DNA from 3 places in the Lysinibacillus sp. NPDC048646 genome. Region 3 is predicted to be linked to each of the others. Evidence: riboswitches for the same ligand, from Rfam matches in the RefSeq annotation. Region 3 holds a riboswitch; each other region holds the start of a gene.
What was found. A riboswitch is a leader RNA that binds a small molecule or an ion and turns the genes downstream of it on or off. The one in region 3 is predicted to bind thiamine pyrophosphate.
Positions count from the first base shown of each region.

Region 1 (10,358 bases), on a different contig from region 3:
GAGGTTTTACTTTTTCTCCCCTATTCGTGTACTATTAAGGTAAATTCCGTGTGGAGGTAGATTTTCATGACACAATCTGGCGCTAAAAAGAAACGTATGCATGTTAAACGTACAAAAGGTAAAGATGTAGAGAAAGATCGTCAGTCTTCCCCATTCAGTACGCATGAACGTGTTACTAAAACGAAACGGGAATCCATCGACCGTAATTTTACAAAGTATAAAAAGCAACAGCATGTAGACGAGTAGTCGTTCTAAACGCTGTTGCTTTTTCGTATTCATTTCTTTATAAACTATAAAACGCTTCCGTATTTTGCGTAACAATATTTGCCGCTTCCTGAATGGGTAAACCCTTTAATGTTGCAATGACCTCTATCGTTCGGTGCATCATTTGTGGTGTTGTACGTTTATTTGTAAAAGGACCTTCAAATGGCCACGGTCCATCTGTTTCAACCATCATGAGTTCTATTGGGTACAGTTTGATTAGTTGTTGAATTTCCGTTTCATACGTACAATCTGGTGTAATGGAAATAAAATAACCGTTATGTATCATTCGCTGAACGACCTTTTCATTCCCTTTGAACCAGTGGAAATGCGCTTTAGTTATGCCATGCTTCTCAAGCAGATCACATGCAATCGAAGCATCTTCATACACAGCATGTAACACAATCGGCTTTTTTAGTTCTTTTGCTAGAACGATAAATCTTTCTAATAAGGAAATATAAGGTGTATAATCAATGACATTTTCTTGCTTTAAATAATAAGGTAGTCCTACCTCACCGACTGCCACCATTTTATCAGCATGTAAACGTAACCAATGGAAAAGAGCCTCTTCCTCTTCAGAACTAGGTAAAGCTTGTTCAGGATGAAAGCCATAAGCAGCTTTAACTTTAGAATAGGTCCGCGACAAGGTGAATGTATTTTTACAAGATTCTAAGTCTGTACTAACAGCAATCACATGCTTAGCTTCTTCCAGTAATAACGGAATTTCATGTTCCTGATACTGATCTAAATGAATATGCGCATCAATCAACATAAGCATCGTCCTTTTCTTCTTTTAAATAGTTAAATAGCTGTTGTTTTAACGCATGAAAACTTTCTGTATGTCGAATCTCCCCTGAACGGGGTCTAGCAAATGGCACGATAATTTCTTTTTTGATAGTCGCTGGGCGCTTCGTTAAAACGACTATACGATCTGCTAAAAATAGCGCCTCTTCGATATTATGCGTGACAAACAAAATCGACTTACGATGTTTCTCCCATATGGATAACAGCCATGCCTGCATTTCCAGTCTCGTAAACTCATCAAGTGCTGAGAATGGCTCATCTAAGCATAAAATAGGTTTATCACTAACGATTGCCCGAATAAATGATACACGCTGCTGCATGCCTCCAGAGAGCGCATTGGGATAGGCATTTTCAAATGATGCGAGCCCTACCTTTTCAAGCCATGCCCTTGCTTGCTCGATATTTGGTTTTTGCTGTAGTTCCTCAACAATCGTGACATTCTCTAAGATTGTACGCCAAGGAAGTAAACATGGTTGCTGTGGCATATAGCCGATGATCCCTCTTTTTAGCTGAATGTCTTCGCCGTTTAACAAGATAGCTCCCTCGTCTAAGGCGGAAATACCTCCAATCAATTGAAATAGTGTGCTTTTTCCACTACCAGATGGGCCGATAATTGCAACAAATTCTCCTGCCTTTACTTCAAAGGATAGATTTTTGATCACTTGCAGCGAGCCAAAGGATTTATCAATGTTTTGAATGTTCAGCATGTAGTCCTCTCCCTTTTACGACAAGCTTTTCGATGATACGTATAACACTAAATAACAATAAGCTTAATAAAATGATGGCAAAAATGGCCACAAAAACACGGTCCGTCCGAAATGAGGATTGTGCAAGTGTCATATAGACGCCGATGCCCTTTTTAGCACCTAACCACTCTGCAATCACGGCACCCATAACACTATACGTCGCTGCAATCTTTATACCTGAAAAAATAGAAGGATAGGCATATGGCCATTCAAGTTTCCAAAATGTTTGCGCTTTCGTTGCACCGACCATCTCAAAATAATGTTTTAATTCAGATGAAGTTTGACGAAAACCGTCCATAGCTGCAATCACAATGGGAAAGAAGCAAACCAGACAAATAATAATCAGTTTAGGTAATAAACCAAAGCCAAACCAGATAATTAACAGTGGTGCTAGTACAAGCACAGGTACGTTTTGCGACACAATTAGAATCGGATACAATAATTCTCGAATCATAGCCGAACGATGTAACAATACAGCAACACTTAACCCAAACATTATCCCAATAGCAAGACCCAAAAGTGCCAACTGTACACTGGCAAAGACATGTGGTAAAAATGCTTTATAGGATTGAATAGCTTCTATTACAATAGCACTCGGTGCTGGTAATAGCCATTGGGGGATTTGTGCGAATTGAACAATTAGTTCCCATACGAATAAGAGGAAGACGATAAAAATAATCGTCCTCCCTTTCTTTATGACCTGTCTCATCCTCGATATTTCTCCGTTAACGTCCCCATCGTAATACCTGTTGGTTGATATAAAATTTTCACTTGGGTTATGACGTTTATAGCACCAAGCGCAATCATCTTTTTATTCATGTCTTCTATAATTTGTAGCAAACTAGATAGCTCGCCTTCCATTGTCGTTTCCAGTGGATGTACCTCATATTTCACTCCAGAAGCATCAATCACAGCAATAGCCGCGTCAACAAAAGGAATAACGTCCTCATATTTTTCAGTTTTCGGTATGATTTGAACACTTATTAATGAATTTGCCATTTACTTTGCCTCCTTAGCAGGTAAAAAATCGTTGGTAAATGCCTTTTCTGGATTGAATTCACCTTCTAAAACTTTATTACTGGTCATCCAATCAGCGTAATTTTTCCATACTGCTAATTTTTGTTCGCCCCATTGTGTGGCATCATCCTGATACTTGTCAGCTAGCCATTCCTGACTTTTATGTACAAGTTCTTTATCTAAATCAGGTGCCGCTTCTAGTAGAATGTCAGCCGCTTCTTTCGGTTGATTGATGGCATATTCATAGCCCTTTGCAACTGCCGCAACAAATGCTTTAACAGTATCAGGATTCTCTGAAATCATTTTTTCATTTGTTGCAAGTACGGGTGTATAGTAGTCAAGCTGTTCACTATAGTCTGTTAAATACATCATGTTTAGTTTTTCCCCACGTAATTCAGCTTCGATACCTGTCCATGCATAGTATATCCATGCAAAATCAATATCTTTCTGCATCATTGTGAAGAAATCTAAATCACCGGCATTCACAATATCCAACTGATTGACATCTGCATTCTCTGTTTGCATTAATGATTGCAGTACAGCCTGTTCAAGTGGAGCACCCCAACCGCCATATGTTTTTCCTTCAAAATCCTTCGGTGATGTTATACCATTTGCTGCAAGAGACGCAAAACCAGATGTATTATGCTGAATAACGGCTGCAATAGATACTAACGGTACATCCTGCACACGTGCCTGTGTAATTGACTCTTGGTAGCTGACACCAAACTCAGCCTTACCAGATGCCACAAGCTGATCGGCTCCTGCATCGCCAGGTAATAGAATGTCTACATCTAAACCCTGTTCCTCAAAATAGCCAAGCTTATTCGCCGCATAAAGCCCTGTGTGATTTGTATTGGGTGTCCAGTCCAGTACGACTGATACTTTTTTTAATGAATTCGACTCTTTTTTGTCCTCTTTGTCGCTACAGCCGACTAATGTTAAAAGCGCTGCAACAAGGATGAATAACCATTTCTTCATGCTGAATCCTCCCAGTAAGTAATATGAAAGTGTTCATGTTTGAATGTTTTAACCATCCGAAAAAGGTATCGCTCGTTTTCACTTGAAAAGAGCTATGCATTTCGAAAGAAAGTAAGTGCGTGTACCAACACGTTCATCCGTGGTAATGAGTCAACTCAGAGGTGTGCTACATTACCAAGACATAAAAAAACGCCCAGGAGTCATCCCAGACGTTTGAAATCGGTATCAAAAAATAACGTACTCTTTTTGAATAGATGTTCCCTACGCTGGTACGAGCCAAATCAGGTTCAAAGGGTCAGCGTCTTAACGGACACAATCTCAGCTGGCAACTACCAGCCCCCCTACATTCTTAACATATGAACTTTTCGAGGACTATTATACCCATATCTCTATGAAAATGACAAGGCTCTATTTACATACGTAGCGAATAGATAACAATGAAATCAAAAAAAGCCCAGTTCTCGGTAAGAACATGGGCCACATTGTTTATCTCGTATTATTTTTCATTTTTAGCCTTTAAAACATGTGCAATCGCACCGTCAGTAGCTATATCCACTTTAAAGGAGCCGTTCGAATGACGATCAGAACGGGTTAACCCTTTCACATCAATCACTTCTTGAACACCCTTTACAGTTTCCACAACAATTTTTTCATCATCAGTCGCTCGAATAACTGAGACGATACGATGAGGATGTGCTTTTAACTCTGTTAATACTTTTAGACCTCGTTTTGCACGGCTTGCCATTTCTACCTCAGCGACATTCATTTTCTTCGCTGCCCCACGCTGTGTCACAATCACAACATATTCTGTGTCACTTGGCTGTAAGATTGTTACACCAACTAATACTTCGCCTTCTTTAAGCGTTATTCCTTTTACCCCTCCAGTTTTCACACCAGTAACAGGCAATTCTTCAATTGGGAAGCGGATCGCATAGGCTGTATCTGTTATTAATAATAATTCCGCGTCGTCTGTAACAATATCCGCAAAAATCATTTCATCGCCAGACTTCACATTCATCGTTTTAATTGGCTTAGAATAACGAGTTACCGCATAATCTGTTAACGGTGATCGCTTAATTTGACCATCTTTAGTCGCTGTTAAAATATAGGTATTAGGCTGTTCAAATGTTTCGAAGCCATAGACCGCAATAATGGATTCATCTTCATTAGTCGGCACAATACTTGAAATATGCTGACCAAGGTCTTTCCAACGAATATCGGGTAATTCATGCACCGGTTGATAAATATAGTTGCCACGATTTGTGAAAAGTAACACATGATGCTGCGTATTTAAATTTCCCTCATACAGTAAATAATCGGAATCCTTCATGGCGAAATCTTGACCATTGGAGGCCGCATGAGAACGTGTTGATGTACGCTTAATATAGCCATCTTTTGTTACTGTCACCACTACTTCTTCACTTGGTACAAGGACGTCTAATGTGATTTTAATTTCTTCAATGTCACGTTCTATTTTTGAACGACGTGGTTCTGTAAAGCGCTTTTTAATATCGAGTAATTCCTGTTTTATGACACGCACTAGCTTTGCTTCACTATTAAGAATACCTTCAAGCTTGGCAATCAGTGTATTTAATTCATCCTGTTCATGGCGAAGTTCTGTTATATCTGTATTGGTTAAACGGTATAATTGTAAGCTTACTATTGCCTCTGATTGCACTTCAGTAAAGTCAAACTTCACTTGTAAATTTGTTTTAGCGTCGCGTTTATCATTAGATGATCGAATTGTCGCAATTACTTCATCTAAAATTGATAGCGCTTTAATAAGCCCTTCCACAATGTGAGAACGCTCCTTCGCTTTTTGTAAATCATAGATAGATCGATTTGTCACAACTTCCTTTTGATGCGCAATATAAGCATCAAGCAACAAAGGTAATGTCATCATTGTCGGACGTCGATTATGAATGGCAATCATATTAAAATTATAAGCTACTTGCAAATCAGTTGTTTTAAATAAGTAATGTAAAATACCTTGTCCTGGAATATCTTTTTTTAATTCGATGACAACTCGTAAGCCCGTACGATCAGATTCGTCACGTATTTCTGCAATCCCTTCGAGACGTTTATCGACACGTTGTTCATCTATTTTCTTCACAAGGTTCGCTTTATTGACATCATATGGCAATTCGGTAATAACGATTTGCTCTTTACCCCCTTTTAAAGGTTCAATGACTGCCAGAGCACGTACGATAATTTTGCCACGCCCGGTTTCATAAGCTTTTTTTATACCATCTACACCTTGTATGATCCCACCAGTTGGGAAATCGGGCCCATTTATGACCGTCATGAGCTCATCAACAGTTGATTTTGGGTGATCTAAACGCATTAAAACCGCATCGAGGACCTCGTCAAGAGCGTGTGGTGGAATATCTGTAGCATAACCAGCAGAAATCCCTGTAGAACCATTGACAAGCAGATTTGGAAAGCGTGCAGGTAACACCGTCGGTTCCATATCCTGGTCATCAAAGTTTGGCACAAATTCTACCGTTTTTTTGCCAATATCCCGTAACATTTCAGCTGCAATCGCAGAAAGTCTGGCTTCTGTATAACGCATCGCTGCAGGTGGATCTCCATCAACCGAGCCGTTATTACCATGCATTTCTATCAGCATATGACGAGCTTTCCAATCCTGACTCATCCGTACCATTGCTTCATATACAGAGCTATCACCATGCGGGTGGTAGTTACCGATAACATTCCCGACTGTTTTAGCCGACTTCCGGAACGGTTTCTCATTTGTATTCCCTTCCGTATACATGGCGAATAGAATCCGTCTTTGTACAGGTTTTAGACCGTCACGTGCATCAGGCAACGCGCGGTCTTGGATAATATATTTACTATAGCGACCAAAGCGGTCACCCATTACTTCTTCTAACGGTAAATCTTGAAACTTTTCCGTACTACTCATGCTTGGTCCTCCTCTTGTTGGATGAATTCATTGTCTAAAATATTCGAATCATCCTCCATACCGAAGTCTACATTTGCTTCGATCCATTTACGACGTGGTTCTACCTTGTCGCCCATTAATGTTGTCACACGTCGCTCGGCACGTGCTCCATCCTCGATCGTTACACGAATTAACGTACGTGTTTCAGGATTCATGGTTGTATCCCACAATTGGTCGGCATTCATCTCACCAAGACCTTTGTAGCGTTGAAGAATATAGCCCTTACCTACTTTTTTGATGGCACTTTGCAAGTCGTTTTCTGTCCATGCATATTCAAGTACCTCTTTTTTACCTGCACCTCTCGATACTTTATAAAGAGGTGGTAGCGCGATGAAGACTTTCCCTGCTTCAATTAGTGGTCGCATATAACGATAGAAGAACGTTAATAGCAATACTTGGATATGAGCACCGTCTGTATCAGCATCGGTCATAATCACCACTTTATCGTAGGCCGCATCCTCGACGGAGAAATCAGTGCCAACGCCAGCGCCAATCGCATGAATAATGGTTGAAATTTCTTCGTTTTTCATAATATCCTGAAGCTTTGCCTTTTCCGTGTTAATCACTTTACCACGTAAGGGTAAAATCGCCTGGAATGTACGATCTCGACCTTGTTTAGCTGAACCACCAGCAGAATCACCTTCGACTAAATACAATTCGTTTTTAGCAGCGTTACGTGACTGCGCAGGCGTTAGCTTCCCTGACAGTATGGTACTAGCTTTTTTATTTTTCTTGCCGTTACGTGCATCTTCTCGGGCTTTACGCGCCGCTTCACGTACTTGTTGAGCACGGATAGCTTTACGTACTAGTGAGGCAGATAGCTCTGCATTTTCTTCAAGAACATATAAAATCTGCTCAGAAACGACAGCATCAACCGCGGATCGAGCTTCACTTGTACCCAGCTTCCCTTTTGTTTGTCCTTCGAATTGCAGTAAATGCTCAGGAATACGGACTGATATAATCGCAGCTAACCCTTCGCGAATATCCGTTCCTTCAAGATTTTTATCTTTATCTTTCAGTAAGCCTATTTTACGTGCATATTCGTTAAAAACGCGTGTCAAAGCAGCTTTTGCACCTGTTTCATGTGTTCCGCCATCACGTGTACGTACGTTGTTCACGAACGATAATATTGTTTCTGAATATCCGTCATTGTATTGGAAGGCAAACTCTACTTCAATATCATCTTGTATCCCTTCCACATACTTTACGGGATGAAGTACATCTTTTTCCTCATTCAAATACGCAACGAAAGCTTCAATGCCGTTCTCATAAAAGAAAACATCACTTTTACCTTCCTCGCGTTCATCGATTAATTCAATTTTTAATCCTTTTAATAAAAATGCAGACTCACGTAAACGTTCTGCAAGTGTATCATAGTTGTATTTTGTGACTGAGAATATTGTGTCATCTGGTAGGAAATGTACGAGTGTGCCTGTTTGTTTTGTTTGACCAATGTCTACAAGCGTTGTAGCAGGATGTCCACCATGTTCAAAACGTTGTTGATATTTTTTACCATCTCTATGAATGGTTACTTCTAAAAAAGTGGACAAGGCATTTACAACAGATGAACCTACACCATGTAAACCACCACTCGTTTTATAGCCGCCTTGTCCGAATTTACCACCAGCATGCAGCACGGTAAAAATTATTTCTGGAGTAGGCTTTCCCATTTTATGCATACCTGTTGGCATTCCACGTCCAAAATCTCGAACACTTAAGCTTTGATCTTTGTGAATTGTGACAATGATATGAGAACCAAAGCCAGCGAGTGCTTCATCCACCGCATTATCCACGATTTCATAAACAAGGTGATGAAGTCCTCGGCCGTCTGTAGAACCGATATACATGCCGGGTCGTTTTCGTACCGCTTCTAATCCTTCTAATACTTGAATGGCGTCATCATTATAGACGCTAGGTGACTGTTTATTCGCCAAAAGATTCCCCTCCAAAAAACAAACGCATGTTCTGATTACGTTCTCTTCCTAATAATAATAGCATTTCCTGTCAATAGCTAGTAACAGACACAAATAAATTTATTTTTATATTTTAGCCTCGCATGGAAATTAAAGATAGACTTCTATTCTACCAAAGGAATGTGTGATTGACAAAATTGCCATTTTACCTATATTTTAAGAATGAGCAAATTTCTTTTATATAGATTGAGCCAAAATAACTTACTCTTATTATACCTCAAGCACATGCTGAACTTTTGAAATCATAAAGATATATTTCCCTTTTGTTATTGAATTCAAGGCTCGTGATGAAATCTCCTTCATAACATTGTAGAATAGTGTGAAAAAGTGTAAAATACTTGTTACAAACTATTAGTACCAAGTGATGTATTTTGGATGAAAGGAGTCCACCTATGCTAAATGGACTTATTATTTTATGTGCCTATCTCATTGGCTCTATACCTTCTGGGTTATGGGTTGGCAAAATTTTTTATAAAACAGATATCCGTGAACATGGTAGCGGTAACTTAGGTGCTACCAATACTTTCCGTATTTTAGGAAAAAAAGCCGGTCTAGTCGTCACAATAATGGATGTTTTAAAAGGAACAGCGGCCGTATTATTAGTGACACTACCTGTGTTTTCTGACGTGTCAATTCACTCATTAATACTTGGCATTGTAGCAGTTATGGGTCACATGTTCCCTATCTTTGCAAGTTTCCGTGGAGGAAAAGCCGTTGCTACCTCTGCAGGCGTATTACTTGGTTATTCTTGGCCACTCTTTATCTTACTATTCATTACATTCTTTTTAACGTTAAAGTTAACGAAGATCGTGAGCTTAACATCGATGATTGCCGCTCTCGTAGCACTTATTTATTCAATCGCCTATTATTTCGTTACAGGTGATTTTGCGTTAAGTATTTTAGTAGCGTTTTTATTTAGCTTTATCGTTTATCGCCACCGAGCAAATATTTCTCGTATCAAAAATGGTACTGAACCGAAAGTGAAATGGCTCTAACGAAGAAAGGGGTACAGCATGAATATCACATTAACAGACGATGCTCTACAATGGTTTAAACGTGAGATGGAAGTTGAAACAGGTGATACAATTCGTTTTTACGCAAGATATGGTGGTTCAAGCCCATTTCATGAAGGCTTTTCCCTTGGCATGACACGTGAGGAGCCAATAGAAGTAGGTATACAATCGGTAATAGATGGCATTACCTACTACATTGAAGAAAAAGATTTATGGTTCTTTCATGAACACAACCTATATGTAGATATTGATTCCACAATGGATGAATTAAAGTACGAATATACAAAATAAAACAGTGTTTCCTTTCAGAAATTGAAGGGAAACACTGTTTTATTTTGTTCAGCTAATAATTATTGTTTCGTTTAATTTCCAAACTTGTTTATCTCTTATTAAATTTGTATATCCTCTTATTAATCATAATGCTTACATGGAGGAGGAATAAAAATGCCTAATTCAGAGAATAACAACACCTCCCAACCAATTTCAACAAAGAGCCCACTTTTTACTTCTCTTTTAGAAAATATTCAAACTGTAAAAACAACACTTGGTAATAGTGATGACATTATTGTCCGAGAAATCACGATAGGCAAAACGGTGAAAC
Region 1 is NZ_JBNNLZ010000025.1:42,936-53,293, reverse strand. It holds gene ACQKII_RS20315 (hypothetical protein) at 67-246, shown strand; gene ACQKII_RS20310 (TatD family hydrolase) at 284-1,033, opposite strand; gene ACQKII_RS20305 (ABC transporter ATP-binding protein) at 1,023-1,772, opposite strand; gene ACQKII_RS20300 (ABC transporter permease) at 1,750-2,520, opposite strand; gene ACQKII_RS20295 (thiamine-binding protein) at 2,517-2,810, opposite strand; gene ACQKII_RS20290 (ABC transporter substrate-binding protein) at 2,811-3,806, opposite strand; TPP riboswitch at 4,048-4,159, opposite strand; gene parC (DNA topoisomerase IV subunit A) at 4,303-6,732, opposite strand; gene parE (DNA topoisomerase IV subunit B) at 6,729-8,705, opposite strand; gene plsY (glycerol-3-phosphate 1-O-acyltransferase PlsY) at 9,137-9,739, shown strand; gene ACQKII_RS20270 (HesB/YadR/YfhF family protein) at 9,758-10,048, shown strand; gene ACQKII_RS20265 (spore germination protein) at 10,202-10,358, shown strand, end outside.
Region 1: it holds a riboswitch for thiamine pyrophosphate, as region 3 does, so the genes downstream of both, ACQKII_RS20290 (ABC transporter substrate-binding protein) here and thiM (hydroxyethylthiazole kinase) in region 3, are expected to answer to the same signal.

Region 2 (10,358 bases), on a different contig from region 3:
ACTCATCCGTTGAATCTGCAATGACAGCTTGAGTGGCAATCGAAGCAAATTCGTCCACACGCTCTGAGGAGTTGTCAATCGCCATTACTTGTGCACCCTGACTCATTAATTCACGAACAATGCTACCACCGAAACGGCCCAGTCCAATGACAGCAAACTCTTTTTTCATCATTAAAAATCCCTCCGAAAACTACAATTACTTATAGTTTAACGTATTCTTTATCATATGTATCGTCAAAACAAGAGACTATTCGTCAATCTAAGTTTTCTAACTGATCTTTTCGACATTCTAGTTAGAAGACCTCAATTCAAAATATAGAATTGGCCAGACGTTTATCGTATATGAGGACGTCTTCAAAGTTCCATTAATAGTTAATTGTATCATTTTATCTAACTAAAAAAGACGAGGATTTTAATATCCCCGCCTTCATAAATATGATGCTTAAGCGTTACGCATTTCATCTAGAACACGATTTACGCGTTTTTCTAGCATTTTCATGCCGCTTCCACCAGCCTGCATATGACGAAGCTGACCGTCTTTATCGAAAACGAAATACGCTGGTACGTATTGGTTTTCGAATACATCTGTAAGTTTCATTTCGTTATCGACAAAGATTGGTTGCACGATGTCATATTCAGCAGCTACTGCTTTGATTGATTCTAAATCAGTGTCTTCCTCAGAACGTGGCATATGCACAGCGACAACGTTTAGTTCATCTTTGTACTGATCACGGAAAATGTTCACATCTGGCATAGCTTCTTTACATAAATGGCAACTAACTGACCAGAAGTGAATCAACGTTGGTTTTTCGCCTACTAAATCTGCTTTTGTCACTTCTCCATTTAACCAAGTTGTTGCACCTGCAAGTTCAGGCATTTGTTCACGAAGTTTCATCAAAAATCCTCCCCTTTTGTATCAATTACGGTCTCGGCGTAATTGCGTCTGGATCTTTTAAGATTTTACTCGATAAATTCTAAAAAAATTCGCAACATCCGCCGGAGGTTTAGCTTTATTCCTTAGGGATACGTTAGATTCCCTCTTTATAATAGCAATCCTTGACTCTGCCAAAGAGACGAGATTTCGACTAAATAAAGAATAAATATCCCCACAAACATGTCGTGGGGACCTACTATTAACTTTAAGATTAAAGAGTAGCTTGACCTGGGCGCCAGTTTGCTGGGCAAAGACCACCAGTTTGTAATGCTTGAAGTACACGTAAAGTTTCATCTACGTCACGGCCGATGTTATTATCGAATACTGTTTGGTATTTTAACTCGCCTTCTGGACTGATGATAAATAAACCACGTAGTGCGATACCTTCTTCTTCAATTAACACACCATATTCTTTTGAAATTGTGTGGTTTGTATCTGCAGCTAATGGATATTTTAAATCGCCAAGACCATTTTGAGTGCGGTCAGTGTTAATCCATGCTAAGTGTGTGTGAATTGTATCAGTAGAAACACCGATAACTTCTGCATCTAAGTCTTCGAACTCATCATAACGATCACTCATTGCAGTAATTTCTGTCGGACATACAAATGTGAAGTCCATTGGATAGAAGAAAAGTACAGTCCATTTGTCTTGTGCTTTAATTTCTTCTAAAGATACTTTACCAAAAGATTTGTCTGGAAGTACTGCTTCCATTGTGAAGTTTGGTGCTTGTTTGCCTACCATACGTTCTGCCATTGTTAATCCCTCCGAATAAATATGTAGTTAACTATTCCATTCGCACATGCGAACTCGTCTTCTACGATAGCAAAGAAATCGTAGTTTTTCAACGAAGTGCACTTCGCCATGCTAATCGTTTCAAGTATGTAGACAAATATTTGTCAAATACCCAAACAAAATCATGCCACATCTTATTTATTCTCTACTTTTTACAAATTTATACTGGAATAAACAAAAATATTAGACAGAAATCTTATGCATTTTATTTATGAAAATCACCCTATTTTTTTCACCAAAAATGATTGCAAATTTTTTATTATTATGTATAATAGTAATGTTTTTAGTAAACTAAAAGTTTCGTTAAAGTAAACTTCATTTTCTGAAAGTTTATGATTGCTAAACTTCTTCTAGGAGGGAAAAGATGCAAATTGGAGGAAAAATTAAAGCACTTCGTTTGAAAAAAGGTCTCACCCAAGAAGAACTTGGAGAACGTACAGATTTAAGTAAAGGCTATATTTCACAATTGGAGCGTGATTTAAACTCACCTTCTATTGAAACGCTATTTTCATTATTAGAAGTTTTAGGTTCAACTCCTAAGGAATTTTTCGATGATGAAGCACCTGAGCAAAAAGTTGTATTTACCGAAGAAGATCAATCCATTTATACTGACGAAGAAAAAAAGTATGAAATTCAATGGCTTATTCCAACATCAAACGAAAAAGAAATGGAGCCTATTTTCCTAACACTAGCAGCCGGCGGTGAATTCAAACAATTCGAACCCTCGTTAGCGGAAACATTTATTTATATTGTCAAGGGGCGTATTCGTCTCGTTTTAGGGAAAGAGCAATATATAGCTAGTGAAGGTAATGCGCTGTATTTTGACGCAGCAGACCATCATCAAATTTTTAACGCACATGACGATGAAACGAAAATTTTACTCGTCGCAACGGATTCATACTTATAGCTTAAGGAGGCGCATCAATGACAACGAATTCAATTATCCGCTTTAAAGATGTTTCTAAATCCTATAATGACGGCACTGTCGTCTTAAAAAATATTAACCTAGAGCTTGAAAAAGGAAAGTTCTATACATTACTTGGTCCATCTGGTTGTGGTAAAACAACCATTTTACGTATCATTGCTGGATTCACAGAACCAACAACAGGTGATGTGTTCTTTCACGATAAAAAAATCAATGCCGTACCAGCAAACAAACGCCAAGTTAATACAGTATTTCAAGATTATGCGTTGTTCCCACATTTGAATGTTTTTGAAAATGTAGCATTCGGTTTACGTATAAAAAAGCTACCTGAAAAAGACATTAAAGAACGTGTCACAGAAGCCCTAAAGTTCGTCAATTTAGCGGGCTATGGGAACCGTGAAATCTCTGAGATGTCAGGTGGACAACGTCAACGTGTCGCAATTGCCCGTGCCATTGTCAATGATCCAGAAGTTATTTTACTCGACGAGCCTCTGTCTGCATTAGATTTAAAACTACGTACAGAAATGCAGTATGAGCTACGTGAGTTACAGCAACGTCTTGGTAAAACTTTTGTGTTCGTCACACACGATCAAGAGGAAGCTTTAGCAATGAGTGATGAAATTTTCGTGCTAAGTGAAGGTCAAATTCAACAATCTGGTACACCTGTAGACATTTATGACGAGCCAATTAACCGCTTTGTTGCTGACTTTATTGGAGAATCAAACATCGTTCCTGGTGTAATGATTGAAGATTTTAAGGTTGAATTTACTGGCAAGGTTTTTGAATGTGTTGACCAAGGTATGAAACCAAATGAAAAAATCGATATTGTCATCCGTCCAGAGGATTTGGAAATGACAACAGTCGATAAAGGGAAATTAATCGTTAAAGTAGATACACAACTATTCCGCGGGGTGCATTATGAATTATCTACTTACGATAAAGATGGTAATGAGTGGCTCGTGCATTCACTGAAAAAAGCTGAAGTAGGGACAGAAATCGGCTTGGACTTTGATCCGGAGGCAATCCATGTTATGCGCTTAAATGAGACTGAGGAAGAATTCGATAAACGTTTAGAAGCATATGGAGACGACGAAGATGCAAACTAAGACATCAAAATCTGCGTTATTTCCATATGTCTTATGGATAGCATTATTCGTTATTGCGCCGATTGCCCTCGTCGTTTACTATTCCCTACTCGATTTACATGGCAATTTCACGCTTGAAAACTATAAAGCATTCTTTACTTCTGTCTATTTAAAAATGACACTTAGCTCGTTTTGGTATGCATTTTTAATTACATTCTTTACATTATTAATTTCTTATCCGACAGCTTATTTTTTAACGAAAACAAAGCATAAACAACTTTGGCTATTACTGATTATTATTCCTTCATGGATTAATCTTTTGTTAAAAACATATGCATTTATCGGGATTTTCGGATTATATGGTCCCCTTAATGCATTTATAGAGGTTTTAGGTTTTGATCCACAACAGATGCTTTTCACTGACATTAGCTTTGTGTTCGTATCCGTTTATATTTTCATCCCATTTATGATATTACCGATTTTCAATTCTTTGGATCGTTTAAATCCAACATTGATTTATGCGGCACGTGATTTGGGGGCTTCTGCCTTTACAACTTTCCGTCGTGTCGTGTTACCCCTTACATTGGATGGCGTTAAATCGGGTATTCAAGTTGTCTTTATCCCAGCATTATCGCTTTTCATGATTACACGCTTAATCGCAGGGAACCGCGTGATTACACTTGGTACAGCGATTGAACAGCAATTCCTTGTGACGCAAAACTGGGGTATGGGTTCAACAATAGCCGTATTTTTAATTTTATTCATGGTCATCATTATGTTAATTACAGGTCAAAAAGATAAAGGAGGTCGCGTACGATGACAAAACTATCTACATCAGCAAAGGTCTATTTAGCAATGGTTTTTATCGTCTTGTACGCACCTATTTTTTACTTGGTCTTTTACTCGTTCAATAGTGGCGGCTCGATGAATAACTTTGAATCCTTTACTTTAGAGCATTATAAAGCAGTCTTTGAGGATTCAAGACTTCTTGTCATTTTAATTAATACAGTGATTGTGGCTCTGCTTTCTGCGTTGATCTCTACAATTATCGGCACATTAGGTGCAATTGGCATTGTTACAGTTAAAGATGCAAAAATGCGTAATACATTACTTTCTTTAAATAATGTATTGATCGTCAGCCCAGATGTTATTATCGGTGCAAGCTTTTTAATATTATTCACATTGGTTGGCATTAAATTAGGCTTTGCTTCTGTGTTATTGGCACATGTAGCGTTTAGTGTACCTATCGTTGTACTGATGGTCCTGCCAAAATTGTTAGAGATGAATAAATCGTTAATGGATGCCGCATTAGATCTTGGCGCAACGAAAAAAGATATCATGATGCGTGTTATTTTACCGTATATTCAACCTGGTATTTTTGCAGGATTCTTCCTCGCTTTAACGTATTCACTTGACGACTTTGCGGTGACATTTTTCGTGACAGGTAACGGCTTCAGTACATTATCTGTTGAAATTTATTCGATGGCACGTGCTGGCATCTCCTTAACAGTAAACGCTATTTCAGGATTAGTGTTCTTCGTCACTGTTTTCGTCGTTATCGGCTATTATTTCATCACAAGCCGTGCTAGCAAAAGAACGGAGGGACAACAATGAAGCAATTAATTCAAGCTACTATCGCGATCCTTGTCGTTTCCGCCCTGTTAATGTATGCCGCTGATGTCATGAGTGCTGGTGGCGGGAAAAGTGGGAAAGATACATTAACCATTTTTAACTGGGGTGAATATATTGACCCTGATTTGTTGAAGCAATTTGAAAAAGAAACAGGCATCCATGTCATTTATGAAACTTTTGACTCGAATGAAGCCATGATGACAAAAATTCAGCAAGGTGGTACAGCTTACGATATTGCGGTACCTTCCGAATACATGATTGAAAAGATGAAAGAAGAAAATTTACTCATACCTTTAGATAAAACGAAAATCCCTAATATTAAAAATATCGACCCCTATTTTTTAGATTTACCCTTTGATGATGACAATAAATATTCTGTTCCATATTTCTGGGGAACAGTTGGTATTGTCTATAATCCAAGTCTTGTCGGCAATTTAGACTTTTCCTCTTGGGAAGATTTATGGGATTCTTCATTAAAACGTAAAGTCTTTTTAGTAGACGGTGCACGCGAGGTAATTGGTATGGGCTTAAACAGCCTCGGCTACTCTTTAAACTCTTTGGAAGATAGTGAACTCCGTCAGGCTACTGATAAGCTGATAACGCTTGCGCCAAATGTGAAAGCAATTATTGGCGATGAAATTACGCCACTCATGATTAATAATGAAGCGGCTGTTGCCCTTACTTGGTCTGGTCAAGCAGCGGATATGATGTACGAAAATGAAGAGTTAGACTTTGCTGTACCTGAAGAAGGCTCTAACTTATGGTTTGATAATATGGTTATCCCAAAAACTTCAAAAAATATTGATGGCGCCCATGCTTTTATTAACTTTATGTTGGATGCTGATGCCTCCGCTGCCAATGCCGATTATGTAGGGTATTCTACGCCTAATATTGCAGCGATGGATTTAATGGATGAAGAAGTGGTAACGGATGAACGCTACTACCCTTCCGAAGAACAACGTGACACGTTAGAAGTATATAAAAACCTAGGGCCTGATTATCTAGGCAAATACAATGAATTGTTTTTAGAATTCAAAATGAGTATTCGATAATTTGAAAACCGTTTGCTATAAGCGAACGGTTTTTTCAGTCATTAGGTTGATAGAATCTTACTAGCCTTTATGGTAGACTGTAGTATATTTGAATTGAAAAAGGGGGGCTAATGGATGACCCAGCAGAAGTCGAATAAGGCGGCTTTGTATATTTTAATGTTTAATATGTTTATCGCAATGGGGAGTATTGGTATTATTATTCCTGTTATGCCTGAGTATTTAAAAATATTTGGTGCTGCAGGACAAATTCTTGGCATGCTTATTGCAACGTTCGCCTTGGCACAGTTTGTATTTTCTCCAATTGCTGGGAATCTTTCTGACCAGTATGGGCGAAAAAATCTAATTATTTTTGGCCTCATCGTAACTGGACTTGCACAAATTTCGTTTGGGCTTTCAACGGATATTTGGATGCTCTTTCTCGCGCGTTTTTTTGGAGGTTTAGGTTCTGCCTTCATCGCACCTCCTATTATGGCTTTTGTAGCTGATGTTACAACCTATGAAGAACGAGGCAAGGGGATGGGTATGTTAGGGGCGGCTATGTCTCTTGGCTTTATGATTGGACCTGGTATAGGGGGCTTTTTATCGAAGGTTAGTCTGCACTTCCCATTCTATACGGCTGGTGCTGCAGCTATTATAGCAGCTATTCTCTCATTCTTTCTTTTACCTTCAACAAAACCAAGCACATCTCAAAAGGCGCAAAAACAAGATAATCTTGCGAAACAAATGGTACGTTCCGTCAAAATGCCTTACTTTGTAATGCTTATTATTATGCTTGTATTCTCGTTCGGAATCGCTAATTTCCAAACGACATTATCACTATTTGTTACGGAAAAATTCAATTACACTCCTGGAGATATTGCCATACTATTAGTGGTAGGCGGTGCTTTCGGTGTTGTTGTACAAATGTTCATTATTACACCTCTTTTTAATCGCTACGGTGAGATGAAGGTTGTGTTAGTCAATTTATTTATTGCATCCGTTTCAATCTATTTAATTTTATTTGCATCTGGCTTTGCACTTATTTTACTCGTAGCAACAATTTTCTCAACGGCAACAACTTTGATTCGACCAGCTGTCAACACGCTAATTTCTAAACTTGCTGATACTGAACAAGGCTTTGCCGCTGGTCTTAATAATGCATATATGAGTCTTGGTAATATGATTGGCCCTGCACTAGCAGGTGTATTATTCGATTGGAATATGAATAGCCCTTATATTTTTGGGGCAATTATTTTATTGGCTTGCTTCTTCCTTGCCCTTATCTGGACATTGAAAAAAGCACCACATCTTATGCAACCTGATTTGAAATAGTCTGAATAGTTATTGACTATTTTTAGTAGCATGGTACATTATTAGGTAAAAAGCGCTTTCGCGAAGTGACGAAGCGCATGTGATTGAATGACTAGATGATGAAAGTATTTATACTTTAAAAAATTAAATCGTTTCCAAACCACTAGGGGCGTCTTTCTAAGACTGAGATGTGTATGTATACATGAACCCTTTGAACCTGATCTAGTTCACACTAGCGTAGGGAAGTGACGACACTTGCTTTTTTAATATGTAAATGCAAGGCCGCTTCCTTATGTTGTGAGGAAGCGGTTTTTTGATTATTTTCGATTGAGAGTGCTAGCAGTTATATTCTGTGGTCTATCAGCTATACTCTGCAGTCTATCAGCGATTTCTCTTACCCTATCAGCGATATTCTACAGTCTATCAGCGATTTCTCTTGCCCTATCAGCGATGTTCTGTAATCTATCAGCGATTTCTCTTGCCCTATCAGCGATGTTCTATAAAAGGAGTGAAAAATATGTCGGTTCGAAAATTAACAATCATGGCTTTATTAGTCTCAATTGCTGTAGCAGGCTCTGCCTTTGTCTCGATTCCAACAGGGATTGCGCGAGCCTATCCTGTACAACATGCCATTAATGTCATCGGCGCCATTTTACTAGGTCCAGTACCTACCATCATGGTTGCCCTTGTCACAGCTATTATTCGTATTCTTACAGGAACAGGATCTCTTTTAGCTATTCCAGGTAGTGTCATCGGCGCATTGTGCGCAGCGCTTTTCTATAAATACAGTGGTAAGATTTGGTTAGCAGCTGTTGGTGAAATGCTTGGGACAGGTATCCTTGCATCTCTCGTAGCAGTTCCCTACGCACATTTTTTAATGGGTACATCTGTTGCGGCATTATTTTTCATGCCTGCTTTTTTAACATCAAGTGTTATTGGGGCAATCTTAGGAATTGTCGTTGCCAGCAGTCTACGCAAAACCGTACTTGTCAAAAGTTTTAACATGACACTTTATTAGCTGACTGTACTTGTCTATTGTTTAAACACAAAAACGCAGGGCAAAATGATTTTAAATTTTGCCCTGCGTTTTAAATTTAGCGTATTAAATCGTTAATGTCGTTTCTTCATGCCTTTTAACAGCTGCGCTACGTTTGTATCTTCTACTTGCTCTAGTGTATCCTCTACCATTTTCTCTTGTTGTTTGACTTTTGTTAAGAAACTCCATCCAAAACGACGGATTGTAATATCGATGAAGAATAGTAACATCCCTGCTAAAAGAAGCCAGGTTGCAATATTTTGGCGCTCTGCTCCTTTTTGTGTGAAATCGCGGAAGACTTCCTGCGGTTCCTCTAACACATTGCCACCAGTTTGCTTTGTAAGTTCTTCCACTAGTTTTTCATTTACAGGTCTTAATTCATATTCGGCACTATACGGAACACTTAGACCTGCCTGGTAAATCGCCTGTTCTTCATCGGCAATGCGGAAGAAGATAAGACCTGGTTCTGCTTGTACCGTTGCACGAACTTGCGAGGCAGATATTGTTTCTAGTTGCATCTCTAGCTCTTCACCCGCTTCATTGACAGCGACGATATCTAAAAATGCAGCTTCGTTTGTCGGGTCGGTAATAACAAAAGAGCCATCCGTATCTAGACGTACGTCATAGGCCACATCGTTATAGCTTGGTAGCATTTGCGAAATGATCGTTTGCCAAAACGTGCCCCATTCCTGCCATCTTGCCCAGTCTCCTGTCCATTTTCCTGTGGAGTCCGATGTGAAAGCGAAAGTCTTCCCAAGACCATATTGCCACTGTGCTATCACTGGATCTTCCTTCTCGCTTTGCGCGATTACAGAAGCACCCTGCTTCGCGGTTGTACCTATATAAGCATTCATTTGTGGCACACCATTGGCAAATAACGAATTCCAGCCCGACGCATGATAAATTGCTGGATAAAAAGGATTGTCTTCAATATACGTACGTGAAATCATCGCTGTCTCACGTGATAATATAGAAGGAATCATCTGTTCATCAATAACATCGTAGTAACGTCCACTACCCATTTCACTTAATGATTCCAGTAAATTGCCATCTGCATCTTGCCCAATCGCAACCGTAGATAGTGTAACCCCGTTGTCTTTACCAGTTGCTATTAAATCCTCATAATTCCCTGCTTGTGACTGTCCGTCAGTTAATAAAATAATGTGCTTTCGTTGCAGTTTTAGATCGGCCAAATTTTCATAAGCCTTTTCAAGTGAACTATATATTTCCGTACCGCCACCAGGAGTCACCGATAAAATCGTATCGACTGCTTCTTCCTTATTGCCAAGCGGTCCAGTTTCAATAATTTCCCAAGGACGATCATCAAAGGCGATAAAGCCAAGCGTATCCTCATCACGCAACATTTCAACAGAACGTGCTGCCGCTTCCTTGGCAAGCTCTAACTTAGTGCCATGCATACTTCCCGAACGGTCGAGCACGATAACGAGACCTAAAGATGGCAATTGTTCTTTGCCTTTAATCTCCATTTCAACCGGTAACAATGTTTCGATTGGTGTTTTAAAATAGCCGCCCAAGCCAAAGCTATTTTCACCGCCAACCATTGTAAAACCGACACCAAAATTTTTCACTGCCTGCTCGATAACACTCATT
Region 2 is NZ_JBNNLZ010000001.1:249,720-260,077, forward strand. It holds gene ACQKII_RS01205 (potassium channel family protein) at 1-169, opposite strand, end outside; gene ACQKII_RS01210 (TlpA family protein disulfide reductase) at 443-895, opposite strand; gene ACQKII_RS01215 (peroxiredoxin) at 1,146-1,688, opposite strand; gene ACQKII_RS01220 (helix-turn-helix domain-containing protein) at 2,092-2,634, shown strand; gene ACQKII_RS01225 (ABC transporter ATP-binding protein) at 2,652-3,758, shown strand; gene ACQKII_RS01230 (ABC transporter permease) at 3,748-4,557, shown strand; gene ACQKII_RS01235 (ABC transporter permease) at 4,554-5,351, shown strand; gene ACQKII_RS01240 (ABC transporter substrate-binding protein) at 5,348-6,421, shown strand; gene ACQKII_RS01245 (MFS transporter) at 6,536-7,732, shown strand; TPP riboswitch at 7,867-7,972, shown strand; gene thiW (energy coupling factor transporter S component ThiW) at 8,229-8,729, shown strand; gene ACQKII_RS01255 (VWA domain-containing protein) at 8,822-10,358, opposite strand, start outside.
Region 2: it holds a riboswitch for thiamine pyrophosphate, as region 3 does, so the genes downstream of both, thiW (energy coupling factor transporter S component ThiW) here and thiM (hydroxyethylthiazole kinase) in region 3, are expected to answer to the same signal.

Region 3 (10,358 bases):
CTTACGAATTCTAGTCAATCCAAATGACGAAAAAACCTACAGTATTCGAATTCCTAGCGTTCGAAGTTCATCTGAGTTATATGTAAATGGTCGATTGTTAAGCAAGTCAGGTCAGCCAGGGAAAACAGCGGAAGAAACAATGGCATATAATATACCTTACTCTGTATCCTTCCCAACAAATGGTAGCAACGTAATCGAGATAGTTGTTCAAGTTGCAAATTTCAAGGATCCCAGAAATAGCGGAATTGTCCGGTCCATAAAATTTGGGGAAGTTGAGTCGATTACTCGTGAGACACAATTTTCTATTACTATGCAACAAATGGTGGCCATCGTATTTTTGATGCATGGGGTGTACGCACTTATTTTATTTTTTGTTGGACATAGAGAAAAAAGATTACTTTATTTTTCACTATTGACTATTAGTGCGATGTTCATCAATTTACTCGGAAGCGATGAGAAATTATTGTCTTATTGGTTTCCGATAAATTATGAATGGGGATTTAAGTTAGTCCATCTTTCTATGGTTAGCCTTGCATATGCATTATTTCAATGTGTGAAACCACAGTTCCCGACTAGTTGGCGTAAATTCTTTCCATATTTCATTGCTCTTTGCGGATTAGCTATTTTATTGTCACTACTTTTACCTGCGCATTATGTTATAATGCTACAGCCCTTATACACAATTCTGTTGGGTATTTCGATTGGTTTAACAATTATATCTATGTTTCTTACATCCATTAAGGAAATTATGGATAATACTTTATTACTTTTAGCCATCACCGCATTTGGTAATAATTTAATTTGGTGGGGAATATTTCTTATAACGGGTATCAAAAGTATCTATTATCCATTTGATTTGATCATCGCGATAGCCTGTTTCGCTTCGTTTTGGTTTAGAGGTTATTTTAAGATTCATGCCGAAGCCAATCAGCTGACAATCAAGCTACAAAGAAGCGATAAGTTAAAGGATGAATTTCTAGCGAATACATCTCATGAGCTACGAAACCCACTTCACGGTATATTAAATATTTCAAAAGCAGTATTAGAAAGAGAACAGCCAACATTGAATCAGAAAAGTATTAATGATTTGGAGACAGTTCTTTCTGTCGGACGCCGGATGTCACTAATGTTAAACGATTTACTTGATACGATGAGTCTAAAAGAACATACACACAGGTTGAATTTACAAACCTTTTCTATTCATACAATTGTAACAGGTGTATTAGACATGCTTCAATTTATGACGGAGGGCAAGCCGATACGGTTAATAAACGATATTCCTGCTGACTTCCCGAAAGTATTTGCCGATGAAAATAGGGTCATACAAATCATTTTTAATGTTCTACACAATGCGGTTAAATATACAAATGAAGGTACAATTTCAATACATAGTTTTGTAAAAGAAGGACGTGCACAAATTGTAATTTCTGATACTGGCGTTGGAATAGATGAGGAAACGATGATACGGATATTTGAACCATATGAGCAAGCTTATCATGGGAATACGATGATTGAAGGTGGATTTGGCCTTGGTCTGAGCATTAGCAAACAATTGGTTGAATTACATGGAGGTACGTTACAGGCAAAATCTGTCCTAGGACAAGGTTCGGAATTCAGCTTTACTTTACAGCTATCCAATGACACAAGTGAACAACAAGAAACAGTGAATACAATTCTTTCTTCGTTTAATGTAGCAGAGTCAACAATGTCCATGACTTCTAAACAATTCGATAGTATATCTGAACAGCAACCAAAGATTGTAGAAAATCGCCCACGTGTATTAGTTGTAGACGACGATCCGATTAATCTAAGAGTCATTGAAACGATTCTTACAGTAGAAAAATTTGATATAGTGACAGTGACAAGCGGTAAAAAAGCGTTAGCTATTTTAGATGCTAAAGAATGGGATTTAATTATTTCAGATGTGATGATGCCACAAATGTCTGGTTATGAGCTGACACGAAGAATTCGTCAACGATTCACCATCACAGAACTGCCAATCCTCCTCCTTACTGCGAGGAGTCAGCCACAGGACATTGAAAACGGATTTTTAGCAGGTGCCAACGATTATGTTGTAAAGCCTGTGGATGCCTTGGAAATAAGATCACGAGCGAAGGCGTTAACTGAAGTTAAACAATCTGTTCGTGAGCGACTACGAATGGAGGCGGCGTGGCTACAGGCGCAAATACAGCCTCATTTCTTCTTCAACACATTGAATGCAATTTTAGCATTAAGTGAAATTGATATGAATCGAATGCGCAATTTACTAGAAGCGTTTAGTGACTATTTGAGGGAATCATTTAAGTTTCAAAATATTGACGAGTTTATTCCAATTGAGGAAGAGTTAAATCTTGTTCGATCTTATCTTTTTATCGAGAAGGAACGATTTGGAGATCGCTTGCATGTTTCTTGGGAGATAGCAGAAGATATAGAAATGATGATTCCAGCACTTACCATTCAACCACTAGTTGAAAATGCCGTAAGACACGGTATTATGAAGCAAGTACAAGGTGGAAATATTCAAATTCAGGTTTTAGACTATGTTGATTACGTTGAAATAATCGTTACAGACGATGGTGTCGGAATGGACGAGGCGATGATGCAACGCATACTTGTAAGACAAACAGCTGATAAATCTGGAGTTGGCCTGTTAAACACTGATCTCCGATTAAAACAGCACTATGGTAAAGGACTTCAAATTAATAGTAAGCAGGATTACGGTACAACAGTATCGTTTATCGTCTTAAAAAATAAATAACGTACAACAATTGCATTGATGAGACATCTTAAACAGGAAAAAACTTAGAGTGAAATTCTGAAAGTTTTTATCACGTAATAATAGTTAATGGTTTTATAAGTAAGTTTGAACTATAATAAATACCGTTAAATTAACGTTTTGAAAGTGTGTGAATGACAATGAAAGAAAATACAATCTATCTAGATAACAGCGCAACAACTAAACCTTATAAAGAAGTGATGCAAGCATTTATGGCAGTAAATGAGCAGTATTACGCCAACCCTGCATCGATTCATGCAATGGGTGTAGAATCAAATGATTTATTAATGCGTGCTCGTGGACAAGTAGCAGACATTTTGCATACTGAGGCAAGAAATGTACTGTTTACTTCAGGAGGTACTGAATCCAATAATACGGCTATTTTCGGTTTAGCGCATGGTAATACTCATAAAGGTAACCATATTTTGACTACGGAAATCGAACATCCATCTGTGTTAGAATCGGTGAAGCAACTTGAAAAAGAAGGCTTTGAAATAGAATATCTACAGGTCGATAAAAAGGGTGTAGTGTCGTTAGATGAGCTACGAAAAAAAGTTCGCAGGGATACTATTTTAGTTAGTATGATGCATGTTAATAACGAAATGGGTGCCATTCAGCCGATTTTTGAAGCGGCAAAAATTGTCCATGAAGCAAGTCGTGCCGCATTTCATGTGGATGCAGTGCAAAGCTTTGGAAAACTGCCAATAACTTTTAATGAAGATGAAGGACCAGACTGTATTTCCATATCAGGTCATAAAATTCATGGTTTTAAAGGTTCAGGTATATTAGCATTTCGTAAAAAAATGCAATGGCAGCCATATGCACATGGTGGAGGACAGGAATTTGGCTTACGTAGTGGCACTGTGGCTGTCCCACAAGCGGTAGCGCTATCAAAAGCAGCCCGTATGGCAATCGAAACAATGAGTGAACGTACGAAAAAATATCGTACATGGCAGGATGAAATATGTACGGCGTTAAAAGAATTTGGTGAGGCTGTGCAAATAATATCGACATCACAGGGTGCGTCGCATATTTTATCATTTAGTGTGCGTGATTTAAAAGGTGAGGTCATTATAAATGCACTACAGAAACGTAGAGTTATTGTGTCAACATCGAGTGCGTGTTCCTCCAAGCAAACGAAAACAAGTCATGTTGTAGAAGCTTTAAATATTGATGAGCATTTTAAAAAGGGTATTATCCGTGTAAGCTTTGGTGCCCATGTAACAGACGAAGATATTGTATTATTTATACAAATATTGAATGAAGTACTAACGGAACTTAAAGGAGAACATCTATGATGATTTGGAAAGAAATTTTAATTCGATATGGTGAGCTATCTACAAAAGGGCGCAATAAGATGGATTTTATCCGTCGCTTGCGTGAAAATATTCGCCATGCATTTGCAGAGTTAGGTCATTTACACATTCGTACAGAGCGTGATCGTATGTTTATCGCTATTCAAGATCAGGCACAAATGGACATTTTACTAAATAGATTACCGAAAATTTTTGGGATTCAATCATTCAGTCCAGTTGCCGCTTGTGACAAAGACATTGAGGCGATGAAATCACTGGCGATTACAATTATGGATACGTTTAAACATGAACAATTGACTTTTAAAGTAGAAGTTAAGCGTACAGATAAAACATTCCCTTTAGATTCGCATGCTATACAGCGTGAAATCGGTGGACATGTATTACCACAGTATCAAAATTTATCAGTAAAAGTGAAAAAACCAGATGTAGAGCTTCGTGTTGAAGTACGCCATGATGCTACTTATATGATGGCACAAGTTATTCCGGGTGCTGGTGGCATGCCAGTTGGCTCCAACGGTAAATCATTACTAATGCTCTCAGGTGGTATCGATAGCCCAGTTGCAGGATATTTAATGATGAAACGAGGAGTTCGCTTAGAAGCAATTCATTTCTTTAGTCCACCATATACAAGTCAAAATTCATTGGAAAAAGTAAAAGTACTTGCCAATGAATTAACGAAATTTGGCGCGAATATTCGACTACATGTTATTCCTTTTACTGAAATCCAAGTTCTTATTAAAGAAAAAGTGCCATCTAATGTGTCTATGACAACAACTCGTCGTATGATGTTAAAAGTTGCTGACAAAGTGCGTGAAGAAATTGATGCATTAGCGATTGTTACTGGTGAAAGTCTTGGGCAAGTAGCAAGCCAAACGCTTGAAAGCTTAACAGCAATCAATGCTGTGACAAACACACCGATTTTACGTCCACTAATTTCAAGTGATAAATTAGAGATAATTGAAATCGCTGAGAAAATTGGCACATATGAAACGTCAATTCAACCATTTGAAGATTGCTGTACAATTTTTACGCCGGCTAGTCCAAAAACGAAACCAAAACTTGAAAAAGTTGAGCATTATGAAAGCTTTTCTGATTTCGATGAACTAATCGATCGAGCTGTGAAAAATCGTGAGGTCTATATTTTCCCCAAAAAAGAACAGCCTGCTGATAAATTTGCAGATCTTTTATAGAAGTAAATTTTAATTTGTTCTGCTATTAAGCAAACTCGATTCGTTATATATATATAGGAAAGAAACCGTCTCAAAATTCTATTATGAGACGGTTTTTATTTGATTGTAAATAGGTTTCCTTTGCAGTTACATTTTACCTATAAAATTTTTGTATTAAAAAACAAATAACGCACATTCTATATTCACAAGGAGGTGAGAAACATGACAAACAACAACAACCGCAGTTCAAACCAGCTTGCAGTACCTGGTGTACAACAAGCACTAGATCAAATGAAATACGAAATTGCACAAGAATTTGGTGTTCAATTAGGAGCTGACGCTTCAGCTCGTGCCAACGGTTCCGTTGGTGGTGAAATCACTAAACGTCTTGTACAAATGGCAGAATCTCAATTAAAAGGTATGCCAAACAACAACCAATAAATGCAGAATAAGCATTTATAAACTTAAAACCAGTGACCGTAAAAGGCACTGGTTTTAGTTTGTTTAAATTTACTGTTTTTATCCCGTACTAACGTGATTGAAATGATGTTAAAGTCGACACAGTATTTTTTATATTTACACTTTCACAAATAGCAGAGATAACAGCAATACCATTCGCACCAGCTTTTAATACTGTCTGTGCATTGAATTCATCAATACCGCCAATTGCCACTATCGGCAATTCAGGATAATCAGTACAGGCTTGCTGTAAAAATTCAGTACCACTCGGTTGTTTGGCATCTCTTTTTGAAGTGGTTGCAAAAATAGGACCGATGCCTACATAATCAGCTTCGTGCTGTAAGGCAATTTGCAATTCATCTTTTGTATGAACAGAAACACCAAGTAACATATTTCCGATTTTTTCTCGAATAACAGCAACAGGGAAATCATCTTGCCCAATATGGATGCCATGCGCATCAAGTTTTAAGGCAAGCTCTAGATCATCATTGACGATAAACGGAATATGATACTGTTTGCAAAGCTTTTGACAACTTCGAGCAAAATTTTCATAAGCTTGGCCAGTCAATGCATCTGGACCCTTTTCACGAAATTGAAACATAGTAATGCCAGATTGCAGTGCTTCTTCAAGCACTTCTAAGGGAGAGCGATTTTTAACGTTTGTCGAACCCATAATAAAATAAAGCCTTAAATCATGACAATTCATGAATGGTCACCTCGCAAGAATCTTTGTATTTTTGGTAGGCGAAATGATTCGTCGGACCGTGCCCATTGCCAATAGATAGATCATGTGTAATTGCTAACTGAATAAACTTTTTTGCTTCTACTATAGCTGAATCTATAGGTAATTCTCGCCCTATAAAAGCTGCTAATGCAGCAGAAAATGTGCAACCTGTACCATGAGTGTTTTTTGTTGCTATACGTGTAGTTTGCATGGAAAAAGCACGACCATCTTTAAAAAATACATAGTCAGTCGCAAAATTTTCGTCAGTTAAATGCCCACCTTTAATGACCACACAACGTGTACCTAGTTGTAAAAGTGTTTGAGCAGCCTGCTTTATGGATGCAATATCATCTATTTTTTTTCCTGTTAACACTTCTGCTTCAGGGATATTTGGCGTAATGACTGCTGCTAACGGCAATAAATAACATCGCATTGTCTCAATTGCTTGTTGTTGCAATAAACTTTCGCCCCCTTTAGCAATCATTACTGGATCAATGATAAGTGGTATATCAAAATCAGCCATGATATTGGCGATTGTCTGAATAATTTCAGAGGAAAAAAGCATGCCTGTTTTGAGCGCACTAATCGAAAAATCCTCTAATAGTGCCTGAAATTGTTTTTCAATAAATTTGGTATCAATCGGTAAAACCTCTGACACACCTAGTGTATTTTGTGCAGTTAATGCTGTAATAACGGAAGTGCCAAATACCTTTAATTCTTGAAATGTTTTTAAATCTGCTTGAATACCTGCACCACCACCACTATCTGAGCCCGCAATTGTAGTCACGATATGCATTATTTTTCACCGTCCTTCGAAAGGCGATGTAACTCATTTAAGACAGCTATTTGAAAATCACCAATATTTTGCGTAGAGGAAGCAGCAAATTCAGCTAGTTTTTTATAAGCTAATAAAGTGTTTACTAATTGTTTAAATGGCTCGATTTGTGCAACATATGCTGCGGCACAAATTGCACTTAATAGGCAGCCTGTCCCTGTGACTTCGGTCATCTGATGATGCCCACCAACAACCCAATGCATCTGTTCACCATCGGTTATAAAATCTTTTTCACCGGTCACAATAACGATACAGTCAAAGCGTTGGGCAATTTTCTTTGCTTCATCCTCAATACAAATCGAGCCGTTACCACTGTCGATGCCTTTTTGTTGCCAACTCACATTGGCAATAGCAGCAAGTTCACCAATATTGCAACGAATAACAGCGAATTTTACATGTGTTAATAGCTGGTGAACCGTATTTTTTCGAAAAGTAGTTGCTCCTGCACCAACAGGATCTAAAATTATCGGAATGCCAAGTGTATTGGCCATTTTCCCTGCTCGTAACATAGATTCCTTTGTACGTTCATTAATCGTACCAGTATTTAATAATAGAGCGGAAGCGATTCTGACCATTTCTTCGACTTCATCGACTTCATCGGCCATTACAGGAGAAGCGCCAATTGCCAATAAGCCATTTGCTTGAAAATTTGCCACTACATAGTTTGTTATACAGTGAATAAGTGGCTGTTGTTTACGGATAGTTTGGAAAATCATTTTAAGCCCTCCTTTTTTGGATGGACGTAAGCATGCAAAAAAAGCTCTTTTTCGTGAAGAGAATACACGTAAAAAGAGCTTTTCATCAATAACAAGATGTATTGCTCCCTACGTCAGTATTAACTAACAGGTTCAAAGGGTCAGGTTTTACCTTCTCAACTCAGGATGAGTCCCCCTGCAATCATGATTTTAGTTGACCAAAATGTATCATACTTTTTCTTTGTGTTCAATAGAGATTTCTCATTTTAGTAAAAGCAGTGACTGATGCCATATAGAGAAGTATGATAGTTGTCATGACTTTTCAAAAATAAGGGTTCTTCCATTGAAAATCATGAAAAATGAGTTTTATAATGAGCATAGCAAAGGGGGCATATGCCATGAAAAGACAAGATTTACTCGCACCAGAGTGGTATAACATTGCACAGGAAATTGAAAAGTATGCACAGCATCCAACTAAAAATGCTTTAATTGTTTATAACGAAAACGAAGAAATTCAATACATTACATATGCAAGTTTACTTGAAAAGGCAAATCAGGCAGCACATATATTAACAGCTAAAGGATTAGTCAAAGGAGATGTGCTTTTAGTGATGGTGCCGAGATCAGTTGAGGCATACATTGTTTATATTGCAGCATTAAAGGCGGGCTTAACGATTATTCCAAGCTCTGAGATGTTACGTGCAAAAGATATCGACTATCGAATCACACATGCTGATGCAAAGGCAGTTATTGCCTATGAGCCTTATATTGAGCAATTTGATGAGGTTGAAAATTTGGAAGGTGTACAGCAGTTTGTCATCGGTCATGCACATGAACCATGGCAACCACTGTTAGAACAAATGAAAAATCAACCAACCACGTATACAAGTTCTACGCCAACGAAGAGTACTGATATCGCATTTCTTGCTTATACAAGTGGGACAACAGGTAATCCGAAGGCTGCTGTTCATACACATAGCTGGGGTTACGCACATTTACGGACAACTGCACCAAATTGGTTAGGTGTTCAGGAAAATGATATCGTATGGGCTACTGCAGCACCAGGGTGGCAAAAATGGATATGGAGTCCATTCCTTGCGACCTTAGGAAGCGGCGCGACAGCTTTTGTATACAAGGGAAAATTTAATGCAGCTACTTACTTAACATTACTTGAAAAATTTAAAATCAACGTGCTGTGCTGTACGCCAACTGAGTATCGTTTTATGGCAGCACTTGAAAATTTACATGACTATAATTTGAGTGAAATCCGCCAAGCTGTATCAGCAGGCGAACCGCTGAATAGTGAGGTTATGAAAATATTCTTACAAAACTTTACACTACAGGTACGTGATGGCTATGGACAAACGGAAAATACATTACTTGTCGGAACAATGGTAGGTATGGAGGCGCGTGTTGGCTCCATGGGGAAACCAACACCAGGAAATACCGTAGAAATTATTGACGATTTTGGTACGCTAGTTTCCGAAGGTGTCGTTGGTGATATAGCGGTTCATCGTAAAACACCGGCCTTATTTAAAAAGTATTTTAAAGATCCGGAACGCACAAGTTTACAATTTCGAGGTGATTGGTATATCACTGGTGACCGTGCATATAAAGATAAAGATGGTTATTTTTGGTTTGAGGGGCGCGGTGATGATGTGATTATTTCCTCAGGTTACACGATTGGACCATTCGAGGTTGAAGATGCGTTAATGAAGCATCCAGCGGTGAAAGAAGTTGCAGTGGTAGCGAGTCCAGACGAAGTAAGAGGGAATATTGTAAAGGCATTTGTGGTTTTACATGATGGAAAACTAGGCATTGAATCACTTGTTCAAGAACTTCAAGACCATGTAAAAACGTTAACAGCACCTTACAAATATCCACGTGCGATTGAATTTGTAGAGGAGCTACCAAAAACGGCTTCGGGTAAAATTCGTCGTGTCGAACTACGTCAACAAGAAAAGGTCCAGTTTACTCAAAAATAATTTCCTAGGAAATAATGTCGAAAATCAAAGTTCATGCCAAATTTATGAACTTTGATTTTTTTTATGTGTAAAGGACATTTTTTATGGGAAACTGTATAAGATAAAACTTTTGCATAATATTGCAAAAAAGTGAAACATTTTAGACATTGGGACGTATAACGTCTTGAGGAGGCGGAAAGACATGAATGTTAAAAGGTGGGTAGCCTTAATTATTGCAGGTGTATTATTAGTAGTTTCACTAGGTATTAACACCGTATTTGCAATATTTAAATCAGACTTTTTTGGTAGTTTTGACAGTCTGATGGCTGGAAATAACTTGGAAGTATTTGAAACGGTGATTGAAGGAGAAGATTATAATAAACGGATCGCGTATTTAAAAGTGGATGGTACGATCCAAGA
Region 3 is NZ_JBNNLZ010000009.1:32,832-43,189, reverse strand. It holds gene ACQKII_RS11850 (ATP-binding protein) at 1-2,758, shown strand, start outside; gene ACQKII_RS11845 (cysteine desulfurase family protein) at 2,911-4,074, shown strand; gene thiI (tRNA uracil 4-sulfurtransferase ThiI) at 4,074-5,282, shown strand; gene ACQKII_RS11835 (small, acid-soluble spore protein, alpha/beta type) at 5,484-5,702, shown strand; gene thiE (thiamine phosphate synthase) at 5,791-6,426, opposite strand; gene thiD (bifunctional hydroxymethylpyrimidine kinase/phosphomethylpyrimidine kinase) at 6,413-7,240, opposite strand; gene thiM (hydroxyethylthiazole kinase) at 7,240-7,995, opposite strand; TPP riboswitch at 8,084-8,182, opposite strand; gene mbcS (acyl-CoA synthetase MbcS) at 8,373-9,959, shown strand; gene sppA (signal peptide peptidase SppA) at 10,141-10,358, shown strand, end outside.